3 regions of the Fusibacter fontis genome follow, and region 3 is predicted to be linked to each of the others. Evidence: riboswitches for the same ligand, from Rfam matches in the RefSeq annotation. Region 3 holds a riboswitch; each other region holds the start of a gene.
What was found. A riboswitch is a leader RNA that binds a small molecule or an ion and turns the genes downstream of it on or off. The one in region 3 is predicted to bind cyclic di-GMP.
Positions count from the first base shown of each region.

Region 1: it holds a riboswitch for cyclic di-GMP, as region 3 does, so the genes downstream of both, ACZ41W_RS06845 (transglutaminase-like domain-containing protein) here and ACZ41W_RS01180 (hypothetical protein) in region 3, are expected to answer to the same signal.
Region 2: it holds a riboswitch for cyclic di-GMP, as region 3 does, so the genes downstream of both, ACZ41W_RS10415 (InlB B-repeat-containing protein) here and ACZ41W_RS01180 (hypothetical protein) in region 3, are expected to answer to the same signal.

Region 1 is NZ_AP042445.1:1,514,336-1,520,971, forward strand. Features, by position in the region: gene ACZ41W_RS06830 (DUF5702 domain-containing protein) at 1-845, opposite strand, end outside; gene ACZ41W_RS06835 (hypothetical protein) at 899-1,282, opposite strand; gene typA (translational GTPase TypA) at 1,514-3,382, opposite strand; gene ACZ41W_RS06845 (transglutaminase-like domain-containing protein) at 3,543-4,355, opposite strand; cyclic di-GMP riboswitch class I at 4,367-4,447, opposite strand; cyclic di-GMP riboswitch class I at 4,527-4,607, opposite strand; gene ACZ41W_RS06850 (class D sortase) at 4,732-5,439, opposite strand; gene ACZ41W_RS06855 (ATP-binding protein) at 5,611-6,180, opposite strand; gene ACZ41W_RS06860 (PHP domain-containing protein) at 6,177-6,636, opposite strand, start outside.
Region 2 is NZ_AP042445.1:2,330,409-2,337,044, forward strand. Features, by position in the region: gene ACZ41W_RS10405 (IPT/TIG domain-containing protein) at 1-1,118, opposite strand, end outside; gene ACZ41W_RS10410 (AfsR/SARP family transcriptional regulator) at 1,745-2,983, shown strand; gene ACZ41W_RS10415 (InlB B-repeat-containing protein) at 3,067-5,403, opposite strand; cyclic di-GMP riboswitch class II at 5,426-5,509, opposite strand; gene ACZ41W_RS10420 (methyl-accepting chemotaxis protein) at 5,702-6,636, shown strand, end outside.
Region 3 is NZ_AP042445.1:297,786-304,421, forward strand. Features, by position in the region: gene ACZ41W_RS01160 (type IV pilus twitching motility protein PilT) at 1-1,039, shown strand, start outside; gene ACZ41W_RS01165 (type II secretion system F family protein) at 1,054-2,271, shown strand; gene ACZ41W_RS01170 (type II secretion system protein) at 2,341-2,703, shown strand; gene ACZ41W_RS01175 (O-antigen ligase family protein) at 2,812-4,611, shown strand; cyclic di-GMP riboswitch class I at 4,736-4,818, shown strand; gene ACZ41W_RS01180 (hypothetical protein) at 5,003-5,473, shown strand; gene ACZ41W_RS01185 (prepilin-type N-terminal cleavage/methylation domain-containing protein) at 5,485-6,636, shown strand, end outside.

The DNA.
Region 1 (6,636 bases), 1.2 Mb from region 3:
GTGAGTTCTACCTGAATTTCATCAAGTTGTGCTGTAAGTGGGGCCATTTGATTTGTGATGATTGTGATTTGATCGAATTGGTCATTTGCCTGCGTATATTGGTCAACAAACAATTTTGTTGCGTCATTCCACTGGGAAGTTTTTTCTTCACAGATTGCCTTAAGAGACTTCTCGGTTTCATCAAATTCTGCTTTTACTTGTTCAATACTATCGTCAAATGCAGTTTTAATATCAAAATACTTTTGATACTTATCCGAAAGCGCTTGTTTTGCCTCTTTCACATATCGATCAATATCCGAAACGCCTCGAATGCCATCTATGTATGGTTCTAACTGATTGAGTGAAAACTGCTCTGATAAAGATTGTTCATAACTAGAAAACTTATCATGCACCTCTCGAATTTTGTCACATAACTTATATTGATTGAGTAAATCAATCGTAAAATTTGTTAAAAGTTTTCCAGATGTTACAGCTGCGCTCTCAGCAACAACTTTCTGAAACACTTTTGGCTGAGACAACTGTTTAAACTGAATCTCTATCGCATCCTCATGAAGCTTCTCAGTTAACTCATTTACCTCAAAATAATGCTGAAGCATTTGTTGCAATTGATCCTCGTCATATGTCACAAACATCGTATACTGTTCAAACATCATGGCATTATAGGTGGATAAATACGCTTGGCTTGTGGCATAACTCACTTTATACGCCTTATTTTCAAGCATGTACTTCGATAAAAAGAGATAGATCACAACACTTGAAATAATCATCACGGGAATTAAAAACACCATAAAAACAGATATTACACCGTCTTGACGTTTTATATATATCTTAAATTGATCTCTCATCCTCACCTCCACACGTCTATCAATCAAATTGTTACTGACTTTGATTGTGCGCGCTATTTCGCTTGATAATTAAAAACTGAATCTACCGAATACTTTAATATAGCCATTTGCAGTCGCTTGACTTTTGTCAGAATATATTGGGACTCAAAATTAAAACTTTGTGTATCCATCAACGTTGAAAAGGGATTACTTAAGTCTTCTCTTACTGAGTAACAAAAGACTTCTCTAAAAAGATCATGAGAGTAGGACATGATTAAGGACGTTTCCCTACCTTCATAAGAATTAATTTGCCCATTTTCAGTCATATTCACGATAAAATACTTCGAATGATTCACTTCTGACAAACTCACACCTGCTGCAAAATAAATCATCAGCGAAAACATCAGTACCAATATAATAATCAAGGGAACAATCATCGTTGCTTCAAGCGAATGCATCAAATTACCTCCATAAATGTAAAACTTTTGTCTTTTTAAATTTCCATTTATTACCATTTTTATTATGCTTTTTATCATATCGCAATTTCCATATTTTGTCAATTGTCATTATTTAATTGTCGCAATAAAAATAGCCACTACACCCCAGCATGATTCGCTGAATTGTAGTGGCTATCGAATGTTTAAATGTATAGCTTTATAGATTTATAAATGACTCGTTTTATGTTTTATTTATACTGCTTCTTCAGCAGTATCAAGCTCTTCTGAGTTTTCAAGTTCTTTATTGACTTTGTTTCGGTATCTCACACGGTCTGTCTCATTTAAGATTCTTTTTCTCATTCTTAATGCATCTGGTGTGATTTCTAACAACTCGTCATCTTCAATAAACGTGAGTGCCTCTTCCATATTGAAAATTTTAGGTGGAATTAACTTAATGGCATCATCGTTACCTGAAGAACGCGTATTCGTCATCTTTTTATTCTTAGTTGGATTAACTGTCATATCTTCACGACGAGAATTAATCCCAATAATCATGCCTTCATATACTTCTGTTCCAGCATCAATCATCATTGTCGCTCTTTCAGATAAATTAAATAGTGAATATCCCATTGCAACGCCACCTTGTTGAGAGATCAATACTCCGTTGTTACGCTTTGGAATTTCCCCTTTATACGGTTGGAATTCTGCAAACGATCGAATGAGAACACCTTCACCACGTGTTACGTTTACAAACTCACTTCTATACCCTAATAAACCACGTGTTGGAACGAGAAACTCAACTCGCGTATATCCATCTTCTGTTTGCATAGAGTCCATCAAACCTTTTCGGATACTAAGTTCTGAAATAACAGCTCCAGAATACTCGTCCGGTACAATGGCAATCACGCGTTCAATCGGTTCACATCTTTGACCGTTGATGGTTTTCATCAAAACTTGTGGTTTTGAAACGGCAACTTCATATCCTTCTCTTCTCATATTTTCAAGCAATATGGATAAATGAAGCTCGCCACGACCTGAAACGCGGTATCCATCTTGAACAGAATCCAGTGCATCTACTCTTAAACCAACATTTACTTCAAGCTCTTTATCCAATCTATTTTTTAAATGGCGATTGGTTACGAACTTTCCGCTTTTTCCACAGAATGGTGAATCGTTAATTAAAAAGTTCATAGAAAGTGTCGGTTCCTCGATTTCAATCATTTCCATTGGTTCAATAAAACTTGGATTACAAATCGTCTCACCAATAGAGATATTGTCGATTCCGGCAATAACCACCATATCACCCGCTATAGCTTCTGATACTTCACGTTTGTGTAAACCTTCATACACGTATAATTTGGATATTTTTGCACGTTCTTGTACGCCTTCGCTTTTGCATACAATCACTTGATCCCCTTGTTTAATGGTGCCTCTTGTCACACGACCAATACCTAAACGTCCCACATAATCATCATAATCAAGGGATGATATTTGCATTTTCAAAGGCTCTGACGGATCTTCAGAATAAGGCTTCACGTGGTCTAAAATCAAATCAAATAGTGGGGATAAATCATTGCTTTCATCTTCAAGCGATAATTTCGCAATCCCTTCTTTTGCAATACCATATACAATTGGGAATTCTAATTGTTCATCATTGGCATTTAACTCTACAAATAAGTCAAATGCTAAATCGACAACTTCTTCTGCTCTTTGGTCTTTTTTATCAATTTTGTTAATAAAGAGGATAGGTCTTAATCCCCTTTCCAATGATTTCTTTAAAACAAATCTTGTTTGTGGCATAGGGCCTTCACTTGAATCCACTAATAGGATTACGGTATCCACGGTTTTCATGATGCGCTCTACTTCTGATGAGAAGTCCGCATGGCCTGGTGTATCCACTATATTAATTTTATGATTTTTATACATAATCGAGCAGTTTTTTGAATAGATTGTAATGCCGCGTTCTCTTTCAAGATCATTGCTATCCATGACGCAATCCGGTACAACTTCATTCTCTCTAAAAACATTATTTTGACTCAAAAACGCATCGACTAAAGTTGACTTTCCTGCATCGACGTGTGCGATAACAGCGATATTGATAATTCCATTACTTTGTGACATTCATATTCTCCTAACTGATTCTAAAAAAAAAATTCAACTTTATAATTCTATCCTATTTTCACATGAAATGATATGAATTATTGACAATTTACAAAAAATTAAAAAAAAAGCACCCCTATAAACAGTTTTATAAAGATGCTTTGTTTCAAAATAAAATTATTTAATATATTTTAGTCACAGTATACTCTTCACTCGATTTGTAGATTTGTGAACCCTTTTTGAGTTCACCTTTCGTACTATCAACTGTAGAGTCAATTGTTTTCCAGCTGCCGTTTACATATACTGCATTCCATGCGTGGTACACGCTACCCGTCGTAGTGCTATACCCCTTAATCAATTGAGTCGGTATACCTACACTGCGCGACATCGCTGCAAAAACCGCTGCATAATCGTAACATATACCTGAATGTGAACGCATTAACTCGTCAACATTTGGAATATAGCCAGACGAAACTGTTTTAGCTTTATTATAATCATACGAAAACTGTTGAGTGACATAACGGTAAATGGCTAAGACTTTTTCTTCATCTGTTTTCGCATCACGTGTCAACGATTGAGCGAGTTCGACAACTGTTGAACTACCTTCCCAATTAATATCTTGAATGCTATTTAAAAATACTGAATTTGAATCTTCGAGATTTAAGTCAATTGTAGCTTGAGATAACTCCTTGTACTTGGTTCCACTGATTTGTTCCATGATTCGAACTTGATACACACCATTTCCCATTTGCAGTGGGAATTGAACAGGTTGCGTCGTGTTTAGTGGATACGTATACCTTGTTCCATCTTTTTCAATCAAGACCACGTTTTTAGTCTGACTCAATTGAGACATTTGAATCTTTACAACTCCCTTTGAATGAAGTGCTTCAATCAAAATCTCATCAGAAGCATAAGAGGGAACGACAACTGCTACTTGAACAATTAGTAAAACTAATGCAAACAAGCAGACTGTAAAACGGTTAAATCGTTTCATATTGCTCTCCTTTCGGTAGCGCGGCTGCCATTCTTTCGAAAGGCCCTATGGCTTTGCGTCCCATCGTTTCCAATGGTTTGCTATTATCGTTGAAGAGACTATCTTTCACGTATTCAATTTTCAGTTTTCAATTTTTAGCTTTTAGTTTTCAAAAAATAGAAAAACTTTCCATTCGGTAGCGCGGCTGCCATTCTTTCGAAAGGCCCTATGGCTTTGCGTCCCACCGTTTCCAATGGTTTGCCGTTATCGTGAAAAGATACTTCTTCACTAAGTGTTACTTACATTATAGCATGTGTACTTCAAAAAACTATTAAATAATCATGACAAATGGCGAAACCAACGAGATTTTCACCCTGATATTTTCACACTGATATTTCTACGGATTTTGTAGCGCATGAATAATGAGTCGATGCGTCGGGTTTTTAACAGGATCACAAGTGACCAATGTTAAAATCTTATCCTTTCCATTGCTATTTAATACAGAAACATCTTCCGGTTCAACAATATGCACTTTATAAACGGTGTATTTATAGATTTTTTCTTTTGTGACAATTTCAATCACGTCACCATTTTTAATTTCATTGAGACGATTAAAAAACACACCATAAGAGCGACCGCGGTGACCTGCGATTGAAACATTTCCCACTTCGCCAAATGCACTACTACCTTTAATAATGGCTGCACCACGATTTAGATTTTTCTCCGTCGCGCCTACTAACACTGGCATCAAAACATCAATCTTTTTGATTTTTATCTTGGCAACAACGCTTTTGTCTACTACAGGTGCTTTCTTTTCTGTCGTTCCCTCGGAGGTTCCTTCTGAAGTAGCGGTTGTTTGATTTTCTGTTTCAGTTGTTCCATCTGTTTCTGCAGCATTTGAGCTACTATAAATATCTTCGAGTCCGATATAATCTGATGCTACTTCTTCAGGTGCGTTGATACTGAGTTCGAGCTCATCATCAAACGCAGCAAGCAGTTTTTGCTGCCAATAATAAGCATAGATTCGATCATAAATAGGAAAAGCAGCCACTGCGATTCCGACAATGATTAATACTGTCGAAATGATTTTTCTTTTTTTACTCATAGCTCTCTCCTCTATCAATCTAAATGACTATAGCCATCTAAAAAAAACAGTAAAACGCCCGAACCGATTCCAAAAACACTAAGAGCGATGCGTATCGAAGCGTCTATTTCGATATAATTAGTCAAAATAACAAATAATATAGATACAACAATTACCTGAATACCCATTTTTCTAAAATTCAATTGGCACCTCAGAACTTTTAACTTTTATTTCTTCTAATCCTTCTGCAATGTATTCTCGAAGCCAAGTAATGACATCGATGTTGCTAATTGGAACGCCATTTAATAGCTTTTTAATTTCCTTTGTATTGAGCGTAAAGGAAGCACCATTATAAGTATGCGTATAGATTAAATCCATTTGATCACAGGCATTAATAATTGTGACAATAGTATCTGGCATACTTCCAAGTGGTACACGATCAATATGACTGTGTTGAAAAACAGCTGTAATCTCTGTTCCCACTCCAAGCTGTGATTTAATGGTAAAATACCCCCCGCATTGCTCAGCAGAAAGTTTGAATAGCGGGATCCCTAGCCCAACTTTACGTGTTGTTCGAGTCGTATAAAATGGATCAATGACTTTCTCAACCGTCTCAGAATCCATTCCGGTACCATCATCTTTTATTTTGATCATCAATTGATCTTCAACAAGATCTTCAATCACGACAATTCGCATACATTCTGCTTTTGCACTGATTGAATTTTGTGCAATGTCTAAAATATGCAACGATAATTCTCTCATAGTTGGCCCTTTCCTAAAAAATAGTCAATAACTGCCTGACACGTTTTTTCCTCTAATTCAATTTGATGAATCGGTTCTTGAATATCGATTAAATAATGTGCATCTGAATTATAGATGATGTTGTAACCTTGAATCAACGGCTCATTGATGGGGCTTTTTTTGTGTACTTCAATACAATGAACATCCAGTTCCTTAGGAATAAAGCCTAAATTGACGATCATGCTATTGGCTGATTTATTCACATGAGCTGGCACAATTGCACCACCGAGTTTCAATACCAAATCTTTCAGTTCATCAATCCCTAAATCTATCGACAAGATCAATGCACTTGGATATTCACCCACCACTTCATCTTCAATATTTAAGATGTATTGCTTCCCAAATACTTTTGAATTGTTGGGAAGCGGCGACTTGTATGCAGCTAACTGAGCATCAAACTGCTCAATTTTGTCCACA
Region 2 (6,636 bases), 1.3 Mb from region 3:
ATTTCAACAGAACTGCCTGTGTCAGGACCTTTTTCAGGATATATCCCTACAATAGAAGGTTTATAGTCCGCCTGTATCACTGTGAATTCATCAAATGTTCCATCGGTTTTCTTGACCACTTGTTCTGCAACAACCTGTCCATTTTGAACGTCTGTTACGACAACATAGTAGTTGCGTCTTTCAAAATCCACATGACTCGGAACTTTAACTGTTAAAACGTCCTCATTGCCATTGACATTGAGTCCGAGTGAAACAAATTGTGCCTTGTTCACATCGGTATATTTATCTGATCCATCTAAGGCTTTTAAAAAGTACACTTGATAATTGCGTGTATCGGAAAAATTATCCGATCTAAAATACACTTCATCCGCTTCAATCCCTTTAGTTGGGTCAGCTTTAACACCCGTATTTGGGAACATACGCACATCATCAACACCGAGATTTTCTATAATTCTAAACGCATTTTTATAAGTGTATTCTACTTTAATAACAGGGTCTGTTCCTGTCGTTTTATTAAAAACGATATTTTGATATCCAAGTGCGCCTGGATTGGTGATATTACTAAGTTTAAGGGTGGTTGCTGTCTGTCCTGTTCCCATACTCGTCGTCGCAAGACCCACACCGTAAGTCCCTGTAATTGCACCAGTATTAAGCGCATTCAAATAATTCCCCTTGAAATTAATTTCTTTTTCAAGTGGATTAGTCGCATCTTTATTCACGGTTTGCTTATCCGAACTCTGAATATTAGGGAAAGATCCTGTATTTAAGTTGAATATTTTGTTACCAATGCGGACATCTCCCAAAATTTTAGCCGCTTGGACGCTGGTGAGCGTAATTTTAATAAAATCTTCTGTATTGGTGGTTCGAGATCCAAGTTCAGAATAACCATCACTTGTATCAAAGAGTACGGCTACATCTTTTAAGTTTTCACCAAAGATTTCTAAATATCCCCCTTGACGTTCAAAGACTTCATGTGTCATGGAGTATTTAATACTCGTGACTTCACGCGTCAAACTCCCTGTAATTCCTACGCTCACTGCATATGATGCGAGCTCTGTAAGTGGTAATGTCGTCAATATCATCAATAACGCTAAAATTAGTGTTAGTTTTCTTTTCATATATATACACCCCTTAATATCACCATAGATAGTCTACTTAGTTATTATCGGTTTAAGTATATCATTTCTTTATGTATAGCACCTATTTTGTATTCAATTTGTAACATGACATCTTTGTTGCAGGCTTCATGAAGTGTCCTTATCAAAAAAAAGTAAAAAAAAAGACTTAAATTCTCATCGAATTAAGTCTCCAACTAATAAATATAGTTAAGAAGGGGGGAATCTCTCGAGTGGGAAAATTTGGGGGATTACCCACTCGGAATTCATCATTGGGGTTTTGTTGCAATTTACATAAATATTTTGGGGGTTTATTGTGTGTTAAACAATCTGAATATCGCTTAACATGGTTTTATTATAAAAGGCAGTTGTGTATTAGTTATGACCCCTTTGTGAATAATCTGTTAAGAGTGATTTATTTTGAAATACTTATAAAAAAGCCAATACATGCGGTTTAAATTTATGAAAACAGGGCAATAATTAAGTGAAGCGCTTCTTTTTTTCACTAAGTGGTCAATTTTTAGTTTCAATGGGTTATTTTCTTTTCCAATGTTTAATGTTATAATACAGACAAATTATTTTTGTAGTCTAATTAAAGTGAGAATTACACTGAATTTGGAGGACTTTTCATGCACCTGTCTAAAAGGCATCAAGAACAACCAAATTTTATAATAGAAACGCTCGGAAAGTTTGACGTCTTGAAAAATGGGCATTCTCTAGTTTCTAACTCATCTGGTTCTAAAAAGATTTGGGAACTTTACAAGTTTATGCTCACACACCGAGATCGTTCTTTTACGCCAGAATCTCTCTCGGATCAACTTTGGGTCTCTGAATCTTACAATGATCCTCGAAGCACACTCAGAAGACAAATGCATCGACTACGTCAATCATTACTTGAAGAAGATAGTTCCGATCATATGAATACCTTATTATTTACAAATGGGTACTATAAATGGAACGATCAAATTCAGTATCAAGTAGATATCGATGTTTTTGAATCTCTGATCAAGCAAGGCGATTTAGCAAAATCAAATCAACCAGAAGTAGCACTAAGGAACTATAAAGAAGCTTTATCTCTTTATAAAGGCGATTATTTACCAGACTGTTACGATCAACACTGGGTATTTTCTGTGAGGAATCACTATCGAAGACTGTACCTAAAAACCGTTACGAATGCCGTTGAATTAATGCGTGGACTGAGTTTGTACGACGATATGATTGAAATTTGTCAGAGCGCTATTAAAATAGATGTCTATGAAGAACCTTTTCATATCTACTTAATGGAAGCACTCTATGAGAAAAATCAACAAAAGCAGGCTCTCGAGCATTATGAATACATTACGGGATTTTACTATCAAGAAATGGGGTTAAAACCCTCAACTGAAATGAAATTGCTCTACAAAAAGCTCTTAAAATCACACGCACCATCAGCGGATGCGGATATGGGAACTTCACCATTTGAGTCTTTAGAATCTGAAATCACCCTTGAAAATGCATTTTTCTGCGAACCCGAAGTATTTAAGTCTATTTATGAACTCGAAAGACGCAGGAGTCAACGGTCAAAGGCTGCATTTAGCATCGGCGTTGTGAACATCAGTCGAACAAAAGGATATTCTCAGTCGCAAGAAGATTTAAAGCTTTACCGACTGAAACAACACTTTATGGAGCACTTGCGTAGCGGAGATACGTTTACCCAGTGGAACGAGTCACAAATGGTGATCTTGTTGCCAGGAGTGGATACCCCTTTAATGGAACAAATTTTACAACGTGTTCTCAGTTCATTCCCACTACAGCAAGATCTTCACATTACTCAAATCAAGCACATGACGGCAGATGGAGAAAATCCTCTTAAAGCATCTATTCTATAATAAGTGATCTATTCAACACGATTTAAAGGCGTATCCCAATCAGGATACGCCTTTTTGATTCATCTAATACGGCTTATGAGTGTTTATCTTTTCTTACGAAGCCATACGCCAATACTTGCAACAATTCCTCCTAAACCATAGAATAGCTCAGCAGGAAGTTGACCTGTTTGTGGCAATGCATCTCCAAGAGGTACAGTTTCTTCTTCTACTTCAACCACTGGCACAACTGCTTCATCTGGTTCATCTACATAAAAACGATCAATATCAAACGCTGCAAGTGGCGTCACTTCTTCTTCAATGACTACTGTGGTTGGCTGAGTTGCTGGTTCAGTTGTTGGTATAGTTTCAGGTTCAGGTTGTGGTTCTCTTTCTCGTTCTGTTACAGGTTCTGTTTGAGGTTCTGTTGGAATTTCAGGTGCTACATAGGTATATTGATAAATAACATCAATGTTTCCTTCTACATAAACACCATTTTGATTGGCTGGCGTTTCATTTAAAGTATAGTTTGGAAATACTTTTGGACTGGTTGTATATGGTGTTCCAATCTGACCAGTAATTGTTTCTGGTGCAACGATATCCATTCCATTGTGCGTCCAATGGATGCTCACTGTACCATTTACAATTGGTACTGGTACAAAATGAGCGGTATAAGTGATGTCTCTATTTCCCATAACTGCAGTCATGGTCGCTTGATCACTTGTGTAAGCTGCATCGGTTTCATAATCCAGTTGAATTTGGACTTGTGAACCAACGGAAACAGGCATCTCTATTTCAGGGATTTCAATGACTTCCCATGACCAATGACTAAACAGATATCCGGTATTTGGTACAGCTGAAATGGTATAGGTTTCTCCTTCCATGTAGACGCCACTACCACTCAATGTACCGGTTCCAATAGGTTCATCGATTAATGTCACATTGTGTTTTGGAATTTCTCTGAAGTGTGCTGTATAAATCACACCTCGTTCTCCCATGACATCGGATAATGTTGGGTTATCATTTTCATTTGGAATGGGTTCTGAACCCGTATCAAGTGTTGAATACTCACTTGTTTCTTTCGGTTCAATGATTTCTTCTTCATAAACCCAAGTCCATTTCACAAATTCATACCCTGTGTTTGGAGTAGCAGTTAATGTATATGTTTCACCAGGGTAGTAGAGTCCAGCACCAGTTAAATTCCCACCTTCCATTGGATCTGCGATGGTTTCAACATTATAACCTTGGATTGGTTCAAAAATAGCGGTTCCATTTAAATCATACCATGGCATAATGAGTGTCAATGGATTGTCGTATACAACCCAAGGATTGCCTGGAATTGGAGGTACTGGAGGAGGCGTTGATCCACCGTCTAACAAGACGACAAATGGATTTTCATCAAATTCCCATCTGACAAATTGATACCCTCTGTTTGGTGTAGCTGTCATAGTGACGGTTTCGCCATCTTCATATATACCAGATGTTTCTGCAGTTCCAGAGCCCTCTGGAGAAACAGAAAGGTTTAGATGATACTCAAGAAGTTCATACATATGTGTGGTTACGATAATATCATAACTTGGAACGGTGATTTCAAAAGAATTTGGATATGACCAATAATTGGAATTTTTCATTGGTTCAATCCCACTGTTAATCGTAATCATCGGCTGTGGTTCAACCGAATAATATTGAAACCAATAACCATTTTCAGGTATCACTGTAATGGTAATTCGTTCGCCTTCAGGATAATACCCATTTCCTCCGACGATTTGTGCAGTTCCTTCAGGGTCGACAACTGTCTGGACATGTCGCATTGGAATTGGTTCGAAATTCGCTGTTAATGAGAGATCATGGTTTGGCATTCCAATATTTAGAGTGCTATTTGTTGAAAAAACAGTTGTTGTTCCTGTTTCAGTCCAGTTGACAAATCGTGCACTTTCGAGCGGATTTGCAATAAGCGTTATTGGACTGTCGTAAGGATACTCATCTGCTGGAGTTCCCGTAACTGTTCCTAGATTCAAATCATTTGAACCATAAGTCAATGTGTAATACTCCATGTTAAACACTGCTTTAAAATCTAGTGGAGATACTGCTGGTAGTGTTAAGTCACTTGTTCCATCTGGATGATTGGATATTTCAATTCCATTAAAAAATCGATCCATCTCAGTAATTGAATGGTAATTACTGCTCATTGGTAACTTCATTTCCCAGTGATCAAAAGAATATCCAATGGCTGGTTGTGCGGTTAAGTGACAAATTGAAAAAAGATTCCACATACCCGCACCTGAGACTGTACCACCATTTGATGGTTCTGCAATTGCTGATATTAAAACTTGCGGAATCGGGATTGGGCCACAATCCGTTTCTTCAGCAAATGTGTACGATTGTCCCCCGACAATCAACATCAAGCTGAGTAAAATCATTACAAATTTTTTACCTACTTTCATAACATACTCCTCTCTTTAATGACTAAAGAAAGGCCGGTTGCACTATTTGCTCCACAGTATTCAAGTGCCCATTTTAGAAAACTGTTTCATCACATCCTCCTTATACAAAGTAAAACATCTAAAACAAAACAAACCATCGACGATCCATTCCTCAGTCCTCGACGTTTAATTTATACCTTGTTTAAAGTGATACAAACGCTTGTGGATAATGTCACGCGTGACACTGTCATTTAACTGTACTTTGTTATTCTTTTCTCTCTTCGGGTATAATACCATCGATGAATTCAAGGAGGTCACTGTGAAAATCTTAAAAAATGAAACGAGTATCCGCTTTCGAATGATAACTGTAACTGCTATCATCATAGTGATTGTTACAGTTGCTTTAATTGCTAGTCATTATCGAGATTCTATGGCCCTTGTCAAAGAAACTGCCATTTCAAGAGCTGTTCAAGTAAAAAATTTTATAGCACCTGAAGTTGAACAATCCTTAGAGGATTATGTTGAAATTGCCACGGCTGGCGATTCAACTTCAGATATTTATACTCAAATAAAATCAAAAATTGAAACCATTCAAGGTGTGACAGGGGCAAAATTCGTCTATCTGTCCCTTAAACTTGAAGGACAATGGATTTATTTTGCAGATGGCTATGAAGCTGGAAATCCGCTTTTTACGCCCCTTTCTACGCCAGTAGAATCTGACTATGAATCTATCTATGAAATGCTTGAAACCTCCGGAGAAGAAATCCCTGGAAAATACGAAAATGGCGACTTTGGAAGGCTCATGAGCAGTTATTTTCCAGTAAAAGATGATAGTGGACGTGTGGTCGCTGTTATAGGTACGGATTTTGATATTGAACAAAATTACCAGTTTTTTATTAAGCAATTTATTAGAAGTCTTATTATTTCACTTGTTTTAATGCTATCCACAATATTTGTCATCGATCTATTTATTCGAAAATGGATTACGTTGCCTTTACAGACCATGCTGACGGCGACAACTGCTATTTCAAATGGAGATCTTCAAAGCAGTATGCCCGATATCGGCAAAGGTGAAGTGCTTAAATTATCTGCCTCTATTCAGCAGATGCAGCATCAGCTACGCTCAATTGCCATACAAATTCAGCAAACCGCTTCACAGGTTTCAGAAGGTGCTGCACATCTAAGTGAGATGAGTTTGCAACTTTCTCAAGATGCCAGTGAACAGTCCCATGCAGCAGCAGGCATCACGACTTC
Region 3 (6,636 bases):
TGAAATCGCCATAGAGCATAAAGCATCTGACGTTCATATCACAGTTGCATCGCCTCCAATTATGCGGGTTAACGGAAGCTTAATTCGCATGACAGAGCAAAGGTTGATGCCGGACGATACGTACCGGATTGTTCGAGAAATATTGACTGCAGAACAAGCCGATGATTTAGAAAAAAGAGGCGAACTCGATTTTTCTTATTCATATCCAAGTTTGGGTCGTTTTAGGGTCAATGCTTATAAACAACGTGGTAGTTACAGTATTGCTCTTCGTGTTGTCGCATTGAGTATTCCAACTATGGAACAATTGAAATTACCGCAAGTACTTAAAGAACTTGCAGGAAAACAGCGTGGTCTAATTCTGGTGACTGGACCAACAGGTAGCGGTAAATCCACGACGTTAGCCTCTATGATTGACTATATGAATCATGAAAGAAATGAACATATCATGACCATTGAAGATCCCATTGAGTATCTTCATAAACATGATAAGAGCATCATCAATCAACGTGAGATCGGAAATGATTCAAGGACGTTTGCAAATGCATTAAGGGCGGCTTTGAGACAAGATCCTGACATTATACTCGTTGGAGAGATGCGAGACTTAGAAACGATATCCACAGCGATTACTGCTGCAGAAACAGGTCACTTAGTATTGTCAACACTCCATACGATCGGTGCAGCTAAAACCATTGACCGCGTGATCGATGTATTTCCACCTCATCAACAGCAACAAGTGCGTATTCAATTGGCATCTGTACTCGAAGCGGTTATATCGCAGCAAATATTACCAAAGGCAGATGGCACGGGACGTGTCGTTGCTTTTGAGATCATGGTTGCCAATACCGCGATTCGAAATCTGATCCGCGAAGGCAAAACGCATCAAATGCAAACAGTGATACAAACAGGTATAAATCAGGGGATGATTACAATGGATGCCTCATTGATTGACTTATACAAAAAACATCAAATTGATCAACAAACATTGCGTAAGTACGCAGTAGACTTAGATATGGTCATGAAACAAATTGGCTATATGTAAATTGGGGGGCTAACATGGTACATGTTTATAGATGTAAAGAAATAGATTTGAAGGGACATGTCATTGAAACCGTCTATCGTTCAGAATCTCGCGATGAAACTATGCGTATGATTCGAGCAAAGGGTCATCGACCGGTGTCGATTACGATTGAAGAAGAAAAAGGACAGGATATTTCACAACTTGAAATCTTTCAGAAACGCGTAAAAGTCAATGATATCGCTATGTTCTGTAAACAGCTTCATACCATGCTCAATGCAGGGATGCCGCTACTAACGTGTCTGGATGTTTTGAGTGCACAGACAGATAATAAACGGCTTGCAGGGGTAATCAAAAAAATGGCCACTCAAGTACAAAAAGGAGATATTCTCTCTGTAGCCATGAGGCAACATCCTAAAATATTTCCTTCACTGCTTGTAAACATGGTCGAAGCAGGGGAGTTAACAGGTAATTTGGACAATGTTCTCATGAAAATGTCAGAACATTACACGAAAGAAAATAAAATCAATAGTAAAATCAAAGGGGCGATGATGTACCCGATGATTTTAAGTATATTAGTTGTAGGTGTTGTTATTTTTATGTTGACGTTTATCTTGCCAAGATTTACTGAGATGTTTACAGCTTCTGGGACCGAATTACCTGGTCCAACTCGATTTTTAATGGGACTCAGTGATGCGATAAAAGTGTATTGGTATTTATTTTTAGCAGGTATCATCGCCATTATTATGGGTATAAAGCAAGTTAAGCGTACAGTTGGTGGGAGACGATTTTTCGACAGAGTGAAACTCAGCATACCCGTCATGAAAGTGCAAATTGCCAAAATTGCAACATCTCGATTTACACGAACCATGTCGACACTATTGGCAAGTGGAATCCCTATCATCCAAGCGCTTGAAACCTCTGGAAATGTCACGGGTAATCAAGTGGTAATCGATGGCATTGCAGTAGTTACTGAAGATATGAAAAAAGGGATAGCGCTCAGTTCGCTTCTAAAAAAAGTAGGCGTCTTTCCGCCGATGGTGATTTCCATGGTAAGCATCGGTGAAGAATCTGGTTCGCTTGAGGAAATGCTTGATAAGACGGCAGACTATTACGATGAAGAGCTGGATGCAGCGATTTCAAAGATGATCAGTATGCTGGAGCCATTGATGATCATCGTCATGGCGGTAGTGGTTGGTTTTATTGTTATTTCTATGCTGTTGCCAATGTTTGACATGCTCAAAACAGTGAAATAGTAAAGAAATAGCATTAAACATATAGGGCGAAAGCCTAATAAAACATAAATGTTAAGGAGGAAGAAACACATGATGAAAGCATTGAAAAAGAAAAGAGCAGGCGGATTTACTCTTATCGAGTTAATCGTAGTTATCGTAATCTTAGGTATTTTAGCTGCAATCGCTATTCCAAGATTGGGTGGATTTACAGATAATGCTAATGAAAAAGCTGCATTAGCAGAAGCTAAAACTATTTACACATCATTAGTAGCATTACAAGCAAGTAATGGATCTGTTTCAGGAATTGGTTTGACATCTACATCTTTACTTGATTTAACAGGTCCTTTAAACGGAACTGCTTTAACAGTAACAGACGCAGATAGTTTTGTGTATACTGTTAAAGGATATACTGTAACCTACACAAATGGAACAGCAGCAGCAGTTAAAAACTAATTAATCGTATTCTATTAATGATAACAACAGACTATTATTAATGATCCAAGGATTGCATGTATTAAGTACTTGCAATCCTTTTATCTGTCGTTGTGTTGAAAGGTGATTATGAAAAAAATTAATGAGCAAAATGCAAAAGAAATAATTTACATCATGCCACTAATATTATTAATCGCGGTTGTTCCACTTATTTTGAGATTTCGCGTAATTATACTAGAGGGAGAGTGGTTTGAATGTTGGACGGGTGCATATATTGAAAATGATTATTTTTCGTATTACAAATCATTATTTATCATAACACTCTCTGTTGTTGGTACCATTTTACTTTTGCTAAGAGTTGTTTTTGATCGGTTTCATTTAGTTTGGGATTCTGCGCTGATATGGGTTGTGTTGGTTGGCTTAACAATGATTGTTTCTAGCCTGTTATCTGATTATTCGTTTATTTCATTGCATGGATATGTTCACCATGGCGAAGGTATTCTTGTTCTTATATCCTATTTGATTATGTTTGTTTTAGCCTATCAGCAAGTGACTTCTGAAAAAGCGATTAAAATCATTATAGGATCTTTATTGATTTCAGCCTTTATGATCTGTTTACTTGGATTTTTTCAGTTTTTTGGTAAAGATTATTTAAATACATGGATTGGCAGACGATTAATTTATCCTTTTCAATATCATTATATTGCTGATTCAAAAACCATTGTTAATGTGGGAAAAGAAATTATTGCAACCATGGGCAATTCGAATTATGTTGGAAGCTATATGGCGATGGTATTTCCTCTAGCGACAGCATTATACTTCGGGATAAAAAGCCGCTTAAAAACAGGATTATTTTCTGTTCTGTTGTTGTTGTTTTTTGCTGTGTGGATTGGATGCAAATCTAGAGCGGGGATGCTAGGTGGCATGATTGCGTTGTTAATTATAATTCTATTCATGAGAAAACAAATTTGTCGTGACAAATTTAAAATATTCATTATTATTCCAATGATTTGTATCGCATTGATGATGAACACGTTTTCAGATGGTTCATTATTCGGAAAAATCAAGAGTTTCAACCCTGACATTGAAAAGACAAGTGATGATCGTTTAATGGTTAAGTCATTTGAATTAAATGATAATTTCGGTAAAATAAAAACCAATCACTATACAATTGCTTTTTCAGTCAATAAGGGATATGTTCATTTTTACAACGATAATAATGTGCAATATGCGAAAGAACACATCAACGAGGATTCGTATTTAATTCATATTGATGATACTGAAACCCTAAAAGTACAAGAAATTGTTTCGTCAAAAAAAACAATTCTTATTACTACTTTGGATAACATAAAACTCAATTGGTATATTAAAGAGGATGTTATACAATTAGGTGGAAAATTAGGCGAATTTCATACAAGTGTATATGAACCTGAAAAATGGGGATTTGAAGGTAGAGAAACTTTTGCGTCGGGTCGTGGGTATATATGGTCGAGATCATTTCCGCTAATTAAGAATAACCTTTGGTTAGGTACAGGACCAGACACGTTTGGAATGTACTTTCCTCAAGAAGATTTTGTGGGGAAAGCCAATTATTTTAGAACCCTTAGTATGGTTGTAGATAAGCCACATAGCTATTACTTACAGTTACTTATTAATACGGGATTAATTTCGCTGATCACTATGTTGATTTTGTTTTTATCTTATATTTTAAAAACGTTTATGCAATTATACACATGTAATTTTACTCAACGTTGTCAGTCCAATATGAATGATTTCTATGCATATGTAGTGGGAATCTTTGCCGCTGTAATTGGTTATCTTATCGCTGCAATATTTAATGATAGTGTTGTTTCTGTAGCTCCGATATTTTGGATCTTATTAGGAATTGGATTTGCATCTCATAGATTAATGAAGTGTAAATGTCTTTAAAATTGCAAAATATGAAAATAAGAACAGCTTGAAATGAGAACATGTAGACAATTTTACACGGATACGATATAATAATGAATATATAAACAATTTAAAAAGGCTTACAATATCAGCCTATTCAACACTATATATTTGGCAAACTATTTGAAAAAATAGGACGCAAAGTTTGAAGTCTAAGGAGTTATCTATGACGGTTCGGCTGCAGTTTGTAAACTGCGGCCTTTTTTATTTTGGATTGTCAATGACAATTCAAGCAAAGTCTGCGTAAGTATTGATTATTTGGATATAATAATGAGTAATAATGTAGTGAAAATTTCACGTTAGAAAGATTTCACCCATGTAAGTTCATATTCACGAGATATGATTGAACACAAATATTCGGGAGGTCCTTTTGAATCGTATGTTAAGCAAGTATAAGAGGATTCAAATATTTTTAAACGAGTCTAAAGGCGGTACTTTAGTATTTATTTTGATGATTTTAATGGTAGTCGGAATATTACTTGCTGCTATTCAAGCTGTTTTTGTCGGCAACTTAAATCAAGCAAAGTCGCAAGAAGAAGATGTTGAAACGTACTATTTAGCATATTCAGGCGCTGAGATGGCATATGCTGCTTTAATTAATAATTCGTTTGAATTAATGAATCGTTTAAAAAACAATACAGTTTCATCTTATACAGAGAACGATATCGCTTTAGGCAATGGTACAATTGATGTGAGTGCTATAAAATCAACTGATTCCGGATTTGTCGATTGGATAAAAATCACTTCAATTGCTACAATGAACGATACAGGAGAAACATATACTCGAATCATGTATTTTGATCCTGCAGATGTGAGCAAGAAAGTTTGGAAAAATAATTAGGAGTGATTTAAATGACAAGAATAAAAGGATTTACTTTAATTGAATTGATTGTTGTTATCGCACTAATTGGAACTGTATTAGCCGTGGGGTTTAACATGTTCATTTTTGCAAATAAAAGCCATGAAATGGTAATTGTTGAAGCAGATATACAGCATAATGTAAGAATTGTAAGCAAAACAATTAATAACATCATTAGAGATTCATCGGGTGTTTTTGTATTGGCGAAAGATTATCCAACGCCTTCAACAAACATAGCAGACTATTTTTCGGATGAATGGAACTACTTAATGATCAATTCCAATAAAACTCAACTTGTTGAGTGGGTTTGGGATGGTACGCAACATGTTCAAAGAGTGCTTGCAACAGCTGAACCAGGAGTAACTTTTGATTTAACTTTTGATAAAGATAATGCGCCGGACGTTGATCGACTGTTGAAGTTTTCATTAGCCGTAAATGTCAATGGCAAAACAAGAACTGTTAGTTCCGAACTTGAAAGTGTCAATACCCTACAGGTCATTGATCGTTCATACGGAAATGTGGCAAATACGCTTGCATATCGTTCAGATCCAAGACTCACTGACGTTGCAGTTGCACAAGCCTCAGTTTCATTTGTCATCGACCGTTCAGGTAGTATGGATTACTCTTTAGGAGCAAGTACGAGACTCAACGTATTAAAGCAGGAAGCTACAAAAATGGTCCAAGGATTAGCGGATAATGAAAACATTTTTTTAAGTGTATCGCCATTTTCGTATAATGCGAACAGTACACTTGGAGATAATAAGAATGTAATGATTAAATTGCAACCTAATGTAAATACATTTATTGGAACGAGTGGCATCATCACAAACTTGACAGCTAATGGTGGTACGAATACAGGTGATGGCATGAGACGCGGATTACGTTCGATTGAAGCATTTAATAACGATCCAACAAATGCCAGCAAAATAACAAAGAATTTTATGATTATACTGGTAGATGGAGACACCAATGTAGAAAGTATTCATCAGTATATTAGTTTTAGAAACTATACGTTTAATGCACCGTTGGCACACACTTATACAAGTGGAACAAATACGTATACGTATAATCGTTGGGACTGGATATGGAATAGTGGGTGGCGTGTAAGATTTACTTATTATGATCAAACGGGTGCAGTGCATTAT